DNA from 2 places in the Mesorhizobium sp. M1273 genome. Region 1 is predicted to be linked to the other one. Evidence: riboswitches for the same ligand, from Rfam matches in the RefSeq annotation. Region 1 holds a riboswitch; the other holds the start of a gene.
The links. Region 1 has a riboswitch for S-adenosylmethionine ahead of NKH30_RS12355 (O-succinylhomoserine sulfhydrylase). Riboswitches for the same ligand answer to the same signal wherever they lie in the genome.

Region 1 (7,420 bases):
CGACCGCTATCCGCCGCGCGAGCCGAAGATCGGCGAGACCGTTCTCGAAGTGAAAAACTGGTCGGTCTACCACCCCATCCATGCCGAGCGGCAGGTCATCAAGGGTATCAACCTCAACGCCCGCAAGGGCGAAGTGGTCGGCATTGCCGGGCTCATGGGTGCCGGCCGGACCGAGTTTGCCATGAGCCTGTTCGGCCGGTCCTATGGCCGTCGCATCACCGGCGAGGTGTTCCTCAACGGCAAGCCGATCGACGTCTCTTCGGTGAGCAAGGCGGTGGAACACGGCATCGCCTACGTTACCGAGGACCGCAAGACCTACGGTCTCAACCTGATCGACCACATCAAGCACAACATCACGCTGGCCAACCTGCCCGGCGTGTCGCGCCACGGCGTGATCGACGATTTGCGCGAGCTTTCGGTCGCCAACGATTATCGCGGCAGGACCAATATCCGCGCCTCGAGCGTCTACCAGATGACCGGCAACCTTTCTGGCGGCAATCAGCAGAAGGTGGTGCTCTCGAAATGGCTGTTCGCCAATCCGGAAGTGCTGATCCTCGACGAGCCGACACGCGGTATCGACGTCGGCGCCAAGTATGAAATCTATACGATCATCGCGCGTCTCGCCTCCGAGGGTAAGGCAATCATCGTCATCTCGTCGGAAATGCCCGAACTGCTCGGCATCACCGACCGCATCTACGTCATGAACGAAGGGCGCATCGTCGGCGAAATGGCGGCAAGCGACGCCAGCCAGGAAAAGATAATGCGCGCCATCGTCCGCGGAGAAGGAAAAGCATCATGAGCACCGAAAGCGCTCCCGGGCCGCAGACCGGCGTTGCCCAGGATCTACAACAGGGACCTCGCATTGCCGTCTCGGCGCTGGTCACCAACCTGCGCGAATACGGGTTGGTGCTGGCGTTGATCGCAATCATGGTGTTCTTCCAGTTCACCACGTCCGGAACGCTGTTCAAGCCGGTGAACCTCAGCAATCTCGTGCAGCAGAACAGCTTCATCATCGTGATGGCGCTGGGCATGCTTCTGGTGATCGTTTCGGGCCACATCGATCTCAGCGTCGGCTCCGTCGCCGGCTTCATCGGCGCGCTGGCGGCGATGATGATGGTCATCTGGCCGCTTGGCCCATTGAGCAATCCGCTGGTGGTGTCGATCATCTGCCTGATCGTCGGTGGTGCGATCGGCGGGGCACAAGGCTACTGGATTGCCTATCACCGAATACCGAGCTTCATCGTCACGCTGGCGGGCATGCTGATCTTCCGCGGCATCTGCCAGGCGCTGCTGGGTGGCGGGTCTTCCGTAGGGCCGCTTCCCGTCGGCTTCAAGGCGCTCAGTTCCGGCTTCATTCCGGACCTGATCGGCCCATTGACGCTGATACCGCCAACCGTGAACGCCGCCGGCAAAACCATTGTCGGCAGCGGCCTGACGCTGCACCTGACGACGATCGTGATCGGCCTCGTCGCCGTGCTCGCCTATGCCTATTTCGGGCTCAGGGCACGGCGCACCCGCGAGAAGCATGGCTACGAAGCCGAGCCCTTCTCGCTGTTCGTCGTCAAGACCCTGGTGATCAGCGCGCTGGCGCTGTTTCTCGTCTACCAATTCGCCACCTATAGGGGCCTCCCCATCGTTCTCATGGTGATGGGCGTGCTGATCGCCTTGTTCGTCTTCGTTACCAAACGCATGACGATCGGCCGTCGCATCTATGCGATGGGCGGCAATGCCAAGGCAGCCCAGCTATCGGGCATCAAGACCGAACGGCTGACGTTGATGGTGTTCATCAATATGGGCGTGCTGTCGGCACTCGGCGGCCTGATTATCGCAGCGCGCCTGGGGCAGGCTGTGCCGGCGGCCGGCCTCGGCAGCGAGCTCGACGTCATCGCCGCGGTGTTCATCGGTGGCGCTTCGGCGATGGGCGGCGTCGGCCAGGTGATCGGCGCGGTGGTCGGCGGCTTCATCATGGGCGTCATGAACAACGGCATGTCGATCATGGGCGTCAATGTCGATTGGCAGCAGGTGGTCAAAGGCCTGGTGCTGCTCGGCGCCGTCGTCTTCGACGTCTACAACAAGAACAAGGCTTGAGAGGCAACCAGGAGGCATACGGGTCACATCGCGACGCTGCCGGGCGGCGCAAAGAAGTCCCCCCGAGGGACCTGATCCGCGAGCGCAATCCGGACGAAGAATTTCAACCGAGGCGCGGACAGGGTCCGGGCCGCGCAGGGTAGGGTTTGCCGAGAAAGGGCAGGCCAGCCCACAATTCAGAGAGGGTTACCATGCTGATCTCACAAATCCTCGACGACGCCGAGACGATCCGCGTCGTTGCCCGCAACGGCGGCAAGACCCGCGTCATCAACGGCGCCCGCAGCGTCTATTCGCTGGCGATGGAAGCCGCGCGTACCGGCAGCGGGCTTGTCGCCCTGATCGAGCGCAAGGGCTTCGGCGAAACCGTCGACCTCGACGCTGCCTACAAGAAGGGCCGGCTGCTGTCGCCGATCAACCATCCCGATCCGGCGCATCTCCATCTCACCGGCACCGGGCTGACGCATCTCGGCTCCGCCGCGACCCGCGATTCCATGCACAAGAAGCTCAGCACGGACGGCGAGGAACAGCTGACCGATTCCATGAAGATGTTCCGCATGGGGCTTGAGGGCGGCAAGCCGGCGAAGGGCCAGATCGGCGTGCAGCCGGAATGGTTCTACAAGGGCAACGGCACCATGGCGGTGGCGCCCGGGGCGGCGCTTATGTCGCCGGCCTTCGCCCAGGATGCCGGCGAGGAGCCGGAAATCGCCGGTATCTATGTGATCGGCGACGACGGCGCCCCGTTCCGCGTCGGCTTCACGCTGTCTAACGAGTTTTCCGACCATGTCACCGAGCGTGTGAACTATCTCTTCCTTGCCCATTCCAAGCTGCGCAACGCTTCGTTCGGGCCGGAGATCCTGATCGGCGATCTGCCGTCCGATATCCGCGGCGCTTCACGCATCCTGCGCGACGGCAAGCTGCTTTGGGAAAAGCCGTTCCTGTCGGGCGAGGCGAACATGTCGCACACCATTGGCAATCTCGAGCATCACCACTTCAAATACTCGGCCTTCCGCCAGCCGGGCGACGTGCATGTGCACATGTTCGGCACGGCGACGCTGTCCTTTGCCGACGGCATCAGGACCGAGGCCGGTGACGTATTCGAAATCGAGGCGCAGGATTTCGGCCTGCCACTGCGCAACCCGCTTGAAATCGAGCAGCCGGTGAAGGTGGCGGTGAAGGCACTTTGAGCCGGGCGTAGCCCGCAAGTGAGAGGAAGGTCAGCGCGCGGCGCGGAAATGCTTGGACAGTTTCAGGCCCTGTGCCTGATAATTCGAGCCGAGATCAGTGCCGTAGAGCGCCCGCGGCCGTTTCAGCATGTGCTCATAGACCAACCGTCCGACGATCTGGCCGTGGTCGAGGATGAACGGCACTTCGTGGCTGCGTACCTCGAGCACCGCCCGGCTGCCGGCGCCGCCCGACGCCGAATGGCCGAAACCCGGGTCGAAGAAACCGGCATAATGGACGCGGAACTCGCCGACCAGCGGATCGAAGGGCGTCATCTCGGCCGCGTAGAGCGGCGGCACATGCACCGCCTCGCGCGACACCAGAATATAGAATTCGTCCGGATCGAGCACCAGCTCGCCGGCACCGCTCTTGTAGAGCGGCTCCCAGAAATCGACGACCTCCTGCGCGGCGCGCTTGTCGACGTCGACCAGGCCGGTGTGGTGCTTGCCGCGATAGCCGACCAGCCCGTCCTTGTCTCCGTCGAGATCGATCGATAGCGCGATGCCCCCGCCTGAGATGTTGGGTGGTTCGGTGGCGACCAACATTTCGGCGCGGTGCAACTCGTGCAGCTCGTTTTCCGACAAGAGCGCATTGCCGGTGCGGAACCTGATCTGCGACAGCCGCGAGCCGGTCCGCACGACGATCGGGAAAGTGCGCGGGCTGACCTCCAGGTAGAGCGGGCCTTCATAGCCGGCGGCGATCTTGTCGAACTCGTGGCCGCGGTCGGTCATTACCCGAGTGAAGATATCGAGCCGTCCGGTCGAGCTTTTCGGGTTGGCGGAGGCGGAAATATGGGCGGGCAGCGCCAGGCTTTCGAGCAGCGGCACGATGTAGACGCAGCCGGTTTCCAGCACGGCACCTTCGGCGAGGTTGATCTCGTGCAGCTTCAGCCGGTCGAGCTTGTCGGCAACCCTGTGGTCCGGGCCGGGCAAGAAGGAAGCACGCACCCGCCAGGCCTTGTCGCCGAGCCTGAGGTCAAGGCTGGCCGGCTGGATCTGATCGGCATCGAGCGTGCGCGGCGATTTCAGCGCGCCCGTCTGGAACAGCGCGGAAATATCCTGATCGGGAAGAATGCCTGTCTGCCGCAAGGGTCTGGCTCCGTTCGAACGCCGGGCGAGGTCTTGTTCTGTCGCAGGTCCGACCGTGGACGCGTTTGGCACCTGCTTGGTACAACCCTCTTAATCATGCCGGCAATTGACGCAAGCGTGGCGCGGGTCTAAAGCTCGTTATCCCGTGGTGATTTGGCCGGTCGGCTTGCAGCCACGTTAAACAAGTCGCTAAAGGACCGTCGGGCCGCAAGGCCATATGGACCGGTTGCGACTTTCGCGACCGGTTTTTTGTTGTTTGGACCAATTTTGGTGTTTGGATAGAATGATGACCAAGAAGCGCGACTGGAAGCCTCAGACCGCACTCGTGCATGCCGGAACGCTGCGTTCCGGCTTCGGCGAGACCTCCGAGGCGATGTATCTCACCCAAGGCTATGTCTACGAGACGGCGCAAGCGGCGGAGGCCCGCTTCAAGGGCGAGGAGCCGGGCTTCATCTATTCGCGCTATGCCAATCCGACGGTCGACATGTTTGAGAAACGCATGTGCGCGCTGGAAGGAGCCGAAGACGCGCGCGCCACGGCATCCGGCATGGCGGCGGTGACGGCAGCACTGCTGTGCAGCGCCAAGGCGGGCGACCATATCGTGGCGGCGCGCGCGCTGTTCGGCTCCTGCCGCTGGGTGGTCGAGACGCTGGCGCCGAAATACGGCATTGAGGCAACGCTGGTCGACGGCACCGACATCGCCAATTGGGAAAAGGCGGTCAAGCCGAACACCAAACTGTTCTTCCTGGAAAGCCCGACCAATCCTACGCTGGAAGTGATCGACATTGCCGCCGTCGCGGCACTTGCCAATGCGATCGGCGCCAGGCTGATCGTCGACAATGTGTTCGCCACGCCCTTGCAGCAGAAACCCCTGCAGCTCGGCGCCCACATCGTCGTCTATTCGGCCACGAAGCATATTGACGGCCAGGGGCGCTGTCTTGGCGGCATCGTTCTGTCGGACAAGAAATGGATCGACGAGAACCTGCATGACTATTTCCGCCACACCGGCCCAAGCCTCTCGCCCTTCAATGCCTGGACGCTGCTGAAAGGCCTGGAGACGCTGCCGCTACGCGTACGCCAGCAGACGGAAAGTGCCGGCCGCATCGCGGATTTCCTGGCCGAGCGCCCGCAAATCGCCCGTGTCATCTATCCCGGCCGTGCCGATCACCCGCAAGCGGCCGTGGTCAAGAGGCAGATGTCGGGTGGCTCGACGCTGATCTGCATGGATGTGAAGGCCGGCAAGCAGGGGGCCTTTGCCTTCCAGAACGCACTCGACGTCGTGCTCATTTCCAACAATCTCGGCGACGCCAAGAGCCTGATCACCCATCCGGCCACGACGACGCACAAGAACTTGACCGATGAGGCCCGCGCCGAGCTCGGCATCGGACCGGGAACGCTCAGGCTGTCAGTTGGCCTTGAGGACGCCGACGACCTGCTCGAAGACATCGAGCAGGCACTGAGGTTTGCCGGATAAGGGCTGGCCGAACAGAGGCGAGCGGGGACGCGCCGATCAGGCGCCGGACGGGGTCTCTTCCAGCTCCGCGACGGCCTTGGTCTGGATAGTCATCACATTGCCGCGCCAGTCGACGGCGCCGCTCAGCCATCCGCGCGCCCAAATGGCGGGAAGCATCAGGTCTCGCGCCATCATCGCCGGGATGGTGCGCAGCGACAGCTGCCATCCCTTGGCCGAGGCCAAGGCGCATTCCGGCAGGTAGGCCGCAACCAGCACGGCGATGGCGGTTGCCGGCAGGCTGACGCCGGCGTCAGCCGCCGCGATCAGCGCAAGCACCAGCGGCGGCGCCGCGCCGATCAGGATCTCGGGGGCGAAGAACAGCGCGAAGGTGACGCGGCGCAGCCGCGCCCAGCGCGCCTGCCGCGACCAGATCTCGCCAAGCGTGCGCCGGCCGAGCGGCTGTTCGAAGGGCGAGGCGACAAGATTGACCCGCAGTCCGAGCCCGTTGACCAGCTTGGTCGCGGCGGCGTCCTCGGCGATCTCGGCGGCAAGCGCGCGGATGCCGCCATTGGCGTCGAGCATCGGCTTGTTCCACAACATGCTCTTGCCCTGCGCGAAGCCGAGGCCGAGCGCCTCTCCAGCGTACTGCCAGCGTGCCTGCAGCGTGTTGAGAAAGGCGCATTCGACCTCCCCCCAGAAGCCGTCCGGCCGCGAGCCGATCGGCGTCGAGCAGACGAGGCCAGTGCCATGCCGCCATGCCGCCATCAGCTGCTGGACGTAGTCGCTCGGCATAAGCACATTGGAATCGGCAAGGATGACCCAGCGATAATGCGCCGCTTCCCAACCCTTCACGCAATTGTTGAGTTTTGGATTGCCGCTGATGCGGTCGTCACCGACTAGAAGGCGGGCGCGAATAGCTGGAAAGCGCGCCATTGCGGCGGTGATCGGCTTGACCACCGGGTCGTCGGCATGGGCAACGCAGAAGATGAGTTCGTAGCGCGGCCAGTCGAGTGAGAAGGCGCGCTCCAGCGTCTCTTCGGCAAACGGCTCGATGCCGCGTGCCGGGATGACGATCGATACCGGCGGCGCGTTGGCGGGCGGTGCGATCCTGGCTGGTCGCTTCAGCTTCAGCGAAGCTAACAGGATGCTGGCGAGATTTGAAAGAAGGAGGGCTATGGAAAGGAGGGCGGCTGCGAATGTCGGTTCCATCGAGATCTGGTCACTCCAGAAGTGCCGGCCGCATGACGGCCGTTTTCAACAATTCGACAGAACGCTGAGTCGCCCGGCACAAGCCTGCACACCATCATTGTCATGTGTCACTTAAATGACATTGTTTTTCGGCACCTGCGCTCGAGTCGGGCAAGGAGATGACGCGCATCGTTGATCAAACTGCGCTGAGCGTCGAAAGTTCCATCTACATTGCTTTGGAGCAGTTTATGTACAGCGCCGTCACCCGCAACATCGAAGTGCAGGTCAGGCCGTTCTATCTGGAGGATCACTCCGACCCGCCGCAAAACCGCTATGTCTGGGGATATCAGGTGACCATCGACAATCAGTCGGATGAGTTCGT
Region 2 (7,420 bases), on a different contig from region 1:
CGTTACCGGCGGGCCGGGCTCGTTCGTGCTGCCGATCTATGCTGCTTCCGAATTCGCCACCGCCACTCGCCGCAAACTGATCCTCGAGGTCAGCGGCATCGAGTATCCCAAGGTGGATCCGAGGACGATCCGCATCGACGCACCGATCGACTGCCTGCAAGGTGAGCGCGACCGAAGGTTTTTCTCGGACCCCTATTTCCCGGAACTTGACCGATAAGGCTGGCCCAGGGGTAAGCTAGGCTGGTGGCAGGCCGAAGGCCGGGAACAGAGATGGCCCGAGCGGCCCTATGAAGATCGTCAAGGAAGCGATCCCGCCCTCGGCTGCGTCGAACACATGCAGGGAATGGGCCCGCCATTCAGGGCCGTCGTGGCTGCGGGAATAAACCCCGACCGCCGGCTGGGCATTGGCGCGGGTGGCCAGTGTGCGGAAGCCGCCAAACTTAGGCCAGACGGTCTCGAAGAAACCGCGGATCGCTTCGCGGCCTTGATACCATTCACGCCAAGGCGGCATGGTGTAGATGGCGTCCTCACGCAGCAGCTCGATCAAGCTGTCGAGATTGGCGGCCTGCCAGGCCTGCATGTAGCGTTCGAGCAGCAGGCCTTCTTCGGGGCTGGGCCGTGATCGGCTGGCCGGCCGTCCCTGAGGATAGCGCGCCGCCAGCGTTGCGCGGGCCCGTTGCAACGCGCTGTTGATCGAAGCCGTCGATCCGCCCAGCAAACGCGCCGTCTCGACAGCCGACCATCCGAGGACGTCGGCAAGCAGCAGCGCGGCGCGCTGCCTGGGCGGCAGATCCTGGATCGCCGCGACGAAGGCGAGCTGGACGGCCTCGCGGCTCTCGTAACGGGCTTCCGGACCTGGCTCGCTGCCGGCAACGTCTGGAAGCTCGGCGTCGGGGTAGGGCTCCAGCCAGGCGATGTCGGCTACCGGCCCGCCTATGGCCGCCCCGTGCGAGGGCGGCCGTCCGGGTTCCCGGAGAATGCGACGCGCCCTCGACCTCGCCTTGATGGCGTTGAGGCAAGCGTTGGTCGCGATCATGTAGAGCCAACCGCGAACCGAACCTCGCCCGTCGAACTCCGATCTTGCGCGCCAGGCGCGAAGCAACGTGTCCTGGACGAGGTCGTCGGCCTCGTGCAGCGAACCCATCATGCGATAACAATGCAGCTTGAGCTCGCGGCGATGCGCGGCCGTGACCTTCTCGAAGGCCAGCCGATCGAGGATCGGCTGGCGTGATGGTTCCAGAGGTGGTTGAGCGTCTGTCATGTGGCTTGTGCGGTTACGAGCGAGCGTTGCATTACGCGCCCCTCAGGCGGCCGGGGCAAGCCCGCTACCGCTCACCATGAAGGAACTGCCTTGCGGCTGGCCGGTGGCGAGTGCGACCACCGCCCGTCCGACATCGGCCGGCGTTTGCATGTCGGTCATGGCGGCGATGAAGTCCGCCGGCTGGATGCCCATATAGGCCGCTATGCTGTCGACGCCGGCTTTGCCCACGCCGGTTTCCGGCATGATGCGCATCGGCGCGAGCGCCATGAAGCGCAGGCCGAGGCCAAGCCGGTCGGCCTCCTTCTGGCTATGACCGGCCAGGAACATCTGCATGCGTTTTGCGCCAGCATAGCCGCCGGCGTTCGGTGGTCCGCCGGTCAAGGCCGCGCCGCTGGAGATCAGAACGATCCGGGTCCCCGGCTTGAGCGGACGCCGCAGAGCGGCCCGGCAAAACAGGAACGACGCCTTGACGTCCGTGTCCCAATTTGCCGAGAACGCCTTCCAGTTCTGTTCATGCACCGGCGCAGAAGGCGCCAGCGCACCTGCGCAGATCACCAGTACGTCCGGCTCAAGCGCGGCGAAGACCTTATCCGGGGCGGAGTCCATCGTAGCATCGGCCGCGAGCGTCTTCACGCCCGAGACCTCCCAGGCAAATTGCGCCAGGGCCTGTTTTCCGCGGGCGACGGCCAGCACCGTCGCTTTCTCCTTGAGGGCGGCCTCCGCGATGGAGCGGCCGACACCACGGCTGCCTCCGACGACGACGACATTCTGATTTTGCAACGATCCCATGGATCACCTCTCTATTCCCGGCCGCCGGACCATCCAGGCGCGCTCATCGATAAGGACAGCGCAGGTGGGTGGAAATCATCGGTGCCAGGCGGAAATATCTTTCCGCTGACGGCAGCGGCGCGTCGGTTTTGTATTCAGTGTCATTACCTCGGGGGTAATCGACCTGTGCGCGACGTCTCGGCAAACTGCTCCCATCAAGCCGGTTGTCCGGCCTTCGACCACAAGGAGTTACGCCATGACCGCCTACGCCGTCGCCCATATGCGCCAGGTCACGCCGGGACCGCAGATCGTCGAGTACCTGCACAAGATCGATGCCACGCTGGAACCGTTTGGCGGCCGCTTCGTGGTGCACGGAGGCGAGGTGGAAGTCGTTGAAAACACCTGGCCGGGCTATCTCATAATCATCGAATTTCCCGATAGGCAGCAGGCGCGCGCATGGTACGACTCGCCCGCCTATCAGGAGATATTGCCGCTGCGTACCGGCAATTCCCGGTCCGACGTGGTCTTCGTTGATGGCGTCCAGCACCCGCACAAGGCCACGGACGTGCTTGAATAGAGGGAATGATCGGGTACAACCGGCGTCTATGGTGCCGCCATCCATCTGGCAGCACCGAATTTGGATCGCGTCTGCATCGGCAGCTTCACCGCCCCTGCAGCACCTTGATCGCGTTGGACATGTCGCCGTGCGACAATGCAGCCAGGTAATCCGAGTAGTTGATCCTCCCGTTCGCGAAGCCGTTCATCAATCGCGTGCAGAACGTGTGTTCCAATCCGGCATCCGGGACGTTCATGAGCGCGGCGAGGTTTGCCCTTTCAACCTTGCCGAACCGCATCTTGAATTTGGTCATGCACCGCTGGATCGCCTGCCGTTTCAGCGCCGGGCTGCCGCTCAACGCGACTTGTCCATTCTGGAAATCGGTCTTCGACGTCGTGCATCCGGAAATCAAAGTGGCCGACATCAAAGCTGTTGCTAAGACTAACGTCTTCATTGCTTCCCCCAAACCAACCCGTTTGAGACCTGTTAAAGCAACAAAGAATGCCGGGCAACTTCATTGGATTGAAAATTGAAAATATGGTTTCTTGCGCAGGTCTGAGGTTCGTTGCTTCTGCCTGTCAAACCTATCGTTTCAGCAGGAATACCGCTTGCTGGCCGAAAAAATTCCAGAACCACCACGGCATCGAGAAGCCGATCCGCTGGCCGTTGGCGTCGAGCGCGGTTGCCTTTTCCACCGTCGCGCCAAGCTCGTCGCACAGATTGACGAAGTCGCGAATGGTGCAGAAATGGATGTTGGGCGTGTCGTACCAGGAATAGGGCAGGTCCTTGGTCACCGGCATGCGGCCGTTGAAGAGCAGCGAAAGGCGCACCCGCCAGTGGCCGAAATTCGGGAATGAGACGATGGCGCGGTTGCCGATCCGGAGCAGTTCGTCGAGCACCAGCTTCGGATTGCGGGTCGCCTGCAAGGTCTGCGACAGAACGACGAAGTCGAAACCCTTGTCGGGATAGAATTGGAGATCCTTGTCGGCATCGCCTTGAATAACCGACAGGCCGCGCGCCACGCATTCGTTGACGCCGCGCTGCGACAGTTCCAGCCCGCGACCGTCGACCTTCTTGGTCTCCTGCAGCAATTCGAGCAGCAGGCCGTCGCCGGAACCGACGTCCAGCACCCGCGACTGCGGCGGGATGAGATCGGCGACGACTTCGAGGTCGACGCGCTGGGCGCGATTGACGCTCATGCCTTCGGCTCTTGCTCGGCACATGATCCTGATCCGAAAAGTCTGCAACTTTTCGGGGTCATGCGCTGATGCCTGGCGCATGGTCCTGATCCGAACAGCCTGCAACCTTTCGGGGTCATGCGCCAAGCCCTCTTGCCCGGGCGGCCGAGGCGATGAAGCCTTTGATGGCGGCGAACAGTTCGGGCTCGTCGAGCAGGAAGGCGTCGTGGCCGCGGTCGGTCTCGATCTCGACGAACGAGACCGAAGCGCCGGCCGCGTTCAGCGCGTGCACGACCGAGCGGCTCTCCTCGGTCGGGAACAGCCAGTCGCTGGTGAACGAAACCAGGCAGAAGCGCGTCTTGGTGCCGGCGAAGGCATCGGCCAACCGGCCGCCATGGTCGGCGGCGAGATCGAAATAGTCCATCGCCCGTGTCATGTAGAGATAGGAGTTGGCATCGAAGCGATCGACGAAGGTCATGCCCTGATGGCGCAGATAGCTCTCGATCTGGAAGTCGGCATCGAAACCGAAGGTCAGGGCTTCGCGGCCCTGCAGGTTGCGGCCGAACTTGCGGTGCAGCGCTGCTTCCGACAGATAGGTGATGTGGGCGGCCATGCGCGCCACCGCCAGCCCCTTTTCCGGCCGCTTGCCATGCTCGAAATATTTGCCGCCATGCCAGTCGGGGTCGGCCATCACCGCCTGCCTGCCGACCTCATGGAAAGCGATGTTCTGCGAGGAATGGCGGGCGCCGGTGGCGATCGGCAGCGCCGAGAAGACGCGCTCCGGATAGCTGGAGGCCCATTGCAGCACCTGCATGCCGCCCATCGAGCCGCCCAGCACGCTGAACAGCTGTTCGATGCCGAAATGCTCGACCAGCATCAACTGCGCCCGCACCATGTCGCGGATGGTGATGATCGGCAGGTCGAGCCCGTAGGGCTTGGCGGTGGCGGGATTGGTCGAGGCGGGGCCGGTAGAGCCGAGACAGCCGCCGATGACGTTTGACGAGATGACGAAGAAACGGTCGGTATCGATGATCTTGCCGGGACCGATCAGCACTTCCCACCAGCCCGGCTTGCCGGTCACCGGATTGGTGTTGGCGACATGCTGGTCGCCGGTCAGCGCATGGCAGACGAGGATGGCGTTGGAGCGCGCGTCGTTGAGCGTGCCATAGGTCTGGTAGGCGATCTGGAACGGCGACAGCAGCGTGCCGGCGTCGAGCTTGAGCGGCTTGTCGGCGCCGAAACGCAACACCGGGCTCGACGGCTGGTCGGCCTCGTTATTGGTTTTTCGAGCGCGCAAAGCGACCATCACATCTCCTTGCCCGGCCTTCAGTTGTCCACCGGTCCGGGCAACAAAAAACCGGCCATGCCTTCGCAAAGCCGGTTACAAGATGCAAACGGCCCTTTAGCAAGTTGTTTAACGTGGCTGCAAGCCGACCGGCCAAATCACCACGGAACTGTAGCCGTTCTTCTATGACTCGCGCATGGCTTCGTCAACGGCAAGTTCTTGATCCCGAATTGCCGGCCCTCGACATTCCGGGCCACGGCTTGTATTTCCGCTGCGGCTTCCGGATGGAGGCACTCTCGACGGATTTCATGAAATGAGCCAGACACCGGATCAGACACGTCCAAGGCCCCGCGCCGGCATCATGGACATCGAAGCCTATGTGCCCGGCAAGAGCGCGGCGCCTGAAGGTGTCGCCAAGGTCCATAAATTGTCGGCGAACGAGAACCCGCTCGGTCCTTCGCCAAAGGCGATAGAGGCCGCGCGCGCGGTCGCCGACAAGCTCGCGGTCTATCCCGACGGCAGCGCCAGGCGCCTGAGGGAAGCGATCGCCGAGGTGCACGGGCTCAACCCGGCGAACATCGTCTGCTCCAACGGCTCCGACGAGATTCTGGGCCTGCTGGCGCAGACCTACCTCGCACCCGGCGACGAAGCCATCATCACCGAACACGGCTTCATGGTCTACAAGATCTACATACAGTCGGCCGGTGCCGTCCCGGTGACGGTCAAGGAGACCGATGAACGCGCCGACATCGATGCGATCCTCGCCGCGGTGACGCCGGCTACCCGGATCATCTTCCTTGCCAATCCAAACAATCCAACCGGCACCTACGTGCCGTTCCAGGAGGTGCGCCGCCTGCATGCCGGCCTGCCGCGAAACGTGCTTCTGGTGCTGGATGCAGCTTACGCCGAATATGTCCGGCGCAACGATTATGAAGCCGGCGTCGAGTTGGTGGCCAGCGCGGAAAACGTGGTCATGACCCGCACTTTCTCCAAATTGGGCCTGGGCGGGGCGCGGATCGGCTGGATGTATGCGCCAATGCACGTCATCGACGCGATCAACCGCGTGCGCGGGCCTTTCAACGTCAATGCAACGGCAATCGAGGCCGGCATCGCGGCGATCCACGACCGCGCCCATATCGAACGCAGCGTCGCGCACAACGAGACCTGGCTAGCCTGGCTGAGCGAGCAACTAAGCGGGCTCGGGCTGCGGGTGACACCGAGCGTCGGCAATTTCAGCCTCATCCACTTTCCCGAGGACAAAAAGCATTCGGCGGCGGCCGCCGACGACTACCTCAGTGCGCGCGGCTACATATTGCGGCGCGTTTCCGGGTACGGTTTTCCCAACGCGCTGCGCATGAGCATCGGCACCGAAGAGGCCAATCGCGGCGTTGTCGCAGCACTCGCGACATTCCTGAAAAGCTAGAACACCATGACATCACCGATGTTCGAAAAAATCGCGCTGGTCGGCATCGGCCTGATCGGCTCGTCGCTGGCCCGCGTCATCCGCCGCGAGGGGCTCGCCGGCCAAATCGCGATTTCGACGCGCAGCGAAGCGACGCTGGCACGGGCGAGCCAACTCGGCCTTGGCGACACCTATACGACGGATGCGAAAGAGGCGGTTCGCGATGCTGATCTGGTTATCGTTTCGGTGCCGGTCGGTTCTTCCGGTACGGTCGCCGCGGAGATCGCGCCGGCGCTGAAGAAGGGCGCCATCCTCACCGATGTCGGCTCGACCAAGGCGTCGGTGATCGCGCAGATGCAGCCGCACGTGCCTGATGGCGTGCACTTCATCCCCGGCCATCCTTTGGCCGGCACCGAAAAATCGGGACCGGACGCCGGTTTTGCCGAACTGTTCGAGAACCGCTGGTGCATTTTCACGCCGCTGCCCGGCACCGATCCCGCAGCACTGGAAAAGCTCTCGGAATTCTGGCGCCGCTGCGGCTCCAACATCGACACGATGGACCCGCAGCATCACGACATGACGCTGGCCATCGTTTCGCACCTGCCGCATATCATCGCTTACAACATCGTCGGTACCGCCGACGATCTGGAGTCGGTGACCAAGTCCGAGGTCATCAAATACTCGGCTTCCGGCTTTCGCGACTTCACCCGTCTCGCGGCGTCCGACCCGACCATGTGGCGCGACGTCTGCCTGCACAACAAGGACGCCATTCTCGAAATGCTGGCGCGGTTTTCCGAGGATCTGTCCTCGCTGCAGCGGGCGATCCGCTGGGGCGACGGCGAAAAACTGTTCGACCTGTTCACCCGCACCCGCGCCGTCCGCCGCTCGATCATCGAGGCCGGCCAGGATATCGACGTACCGGATTTCGGCCGCCAGGCAGTCGAACACCCGCCGAAGGGATAAGCCGCGG

Region 2: linked by a shared signal. The riboswitch ahead of metX (homoserine O-acetyltransferase MetX) and the one ahead of NKH30_RS12355 (O-succinylhomoserine sulfhydrylase) in region 1 are both predicted to bind S-adenosylmethionine.

Annotation. Positions count from the first base shown of each region.
Region 1 covers NZ_JAMYLV010000009.1:62,558-69,977, forward strand. Annotated here, with positions in the region: gene mmsA (multiple monosaccharide ABC transporter ATP-binding protein) at 1-799, shown strand, start outside; gene mmsB (multiple monosaccharide ABC transporter permease) at 796-2,088, shown strand; gene araD1 (AraD1 family protein) at 2,280-3,272, shown strand; gene NKH30_RS12350 (2'-deoxycytidine 5'-triphosphate deaminase) at 3,303-4,397, opposite strand; SAM riboswitch at 4,533-4,610, shown strand; gene NKH30_RS12355 (O-succinylhomoserine sulfhydrylase) at 4,681-5,871, shown strand; gene NKH30_RS12360 (ceramide glucosyltransferase) at 5,908-7,059, opposite strand; gene apaG (Co2+/Mg2+ efflux facilitator ApaG/CorD) at 7,287-7,420, shown strand, end outside.
Region 2 covers NZ_JAMYLV010000005.1:266,733-274,152, forward strand. Annotated here, with positions in the region: gene NKH30_RS08800 (DUF1194 domain-containing protein) at 1-217, shown strand, start outside; gene NKH30_RS08805 (RNA polymerase subunit sigma-70) at 236-1,261, opposite strand; gene NKH30_RS08810 (SDR family NAD(P)-dependent oxidoreductase) at 1,304-2,050, opposite strand; gene NKH30_RS08815 (DUF1330 domain-containing protein) at 2,286-2,606, shown strand; gene NKH30_RS08820 (hypothetical protein) at 2,692-2,898, opposite strand; gene NKH30_RS08825 (hypothetical protein) at 2,897-3,118, shown strand; gene metW (methionine biosynthesis protein MetW) at 3,170-3,784, opposite strand; gene metX (homoserine O-acetyltransferase MetX) at 3,900-5,069, opposite strand; SAM riboswitch at 5,146-5,223, opposite strand; gene hisC (histidinol-phosphate transaminase) at 5,362-6,471, shown strand; gene NKH30_RS08845 (prephenate/arogenate dehydrogenase family protein) at 6,478-7,413, shown strand.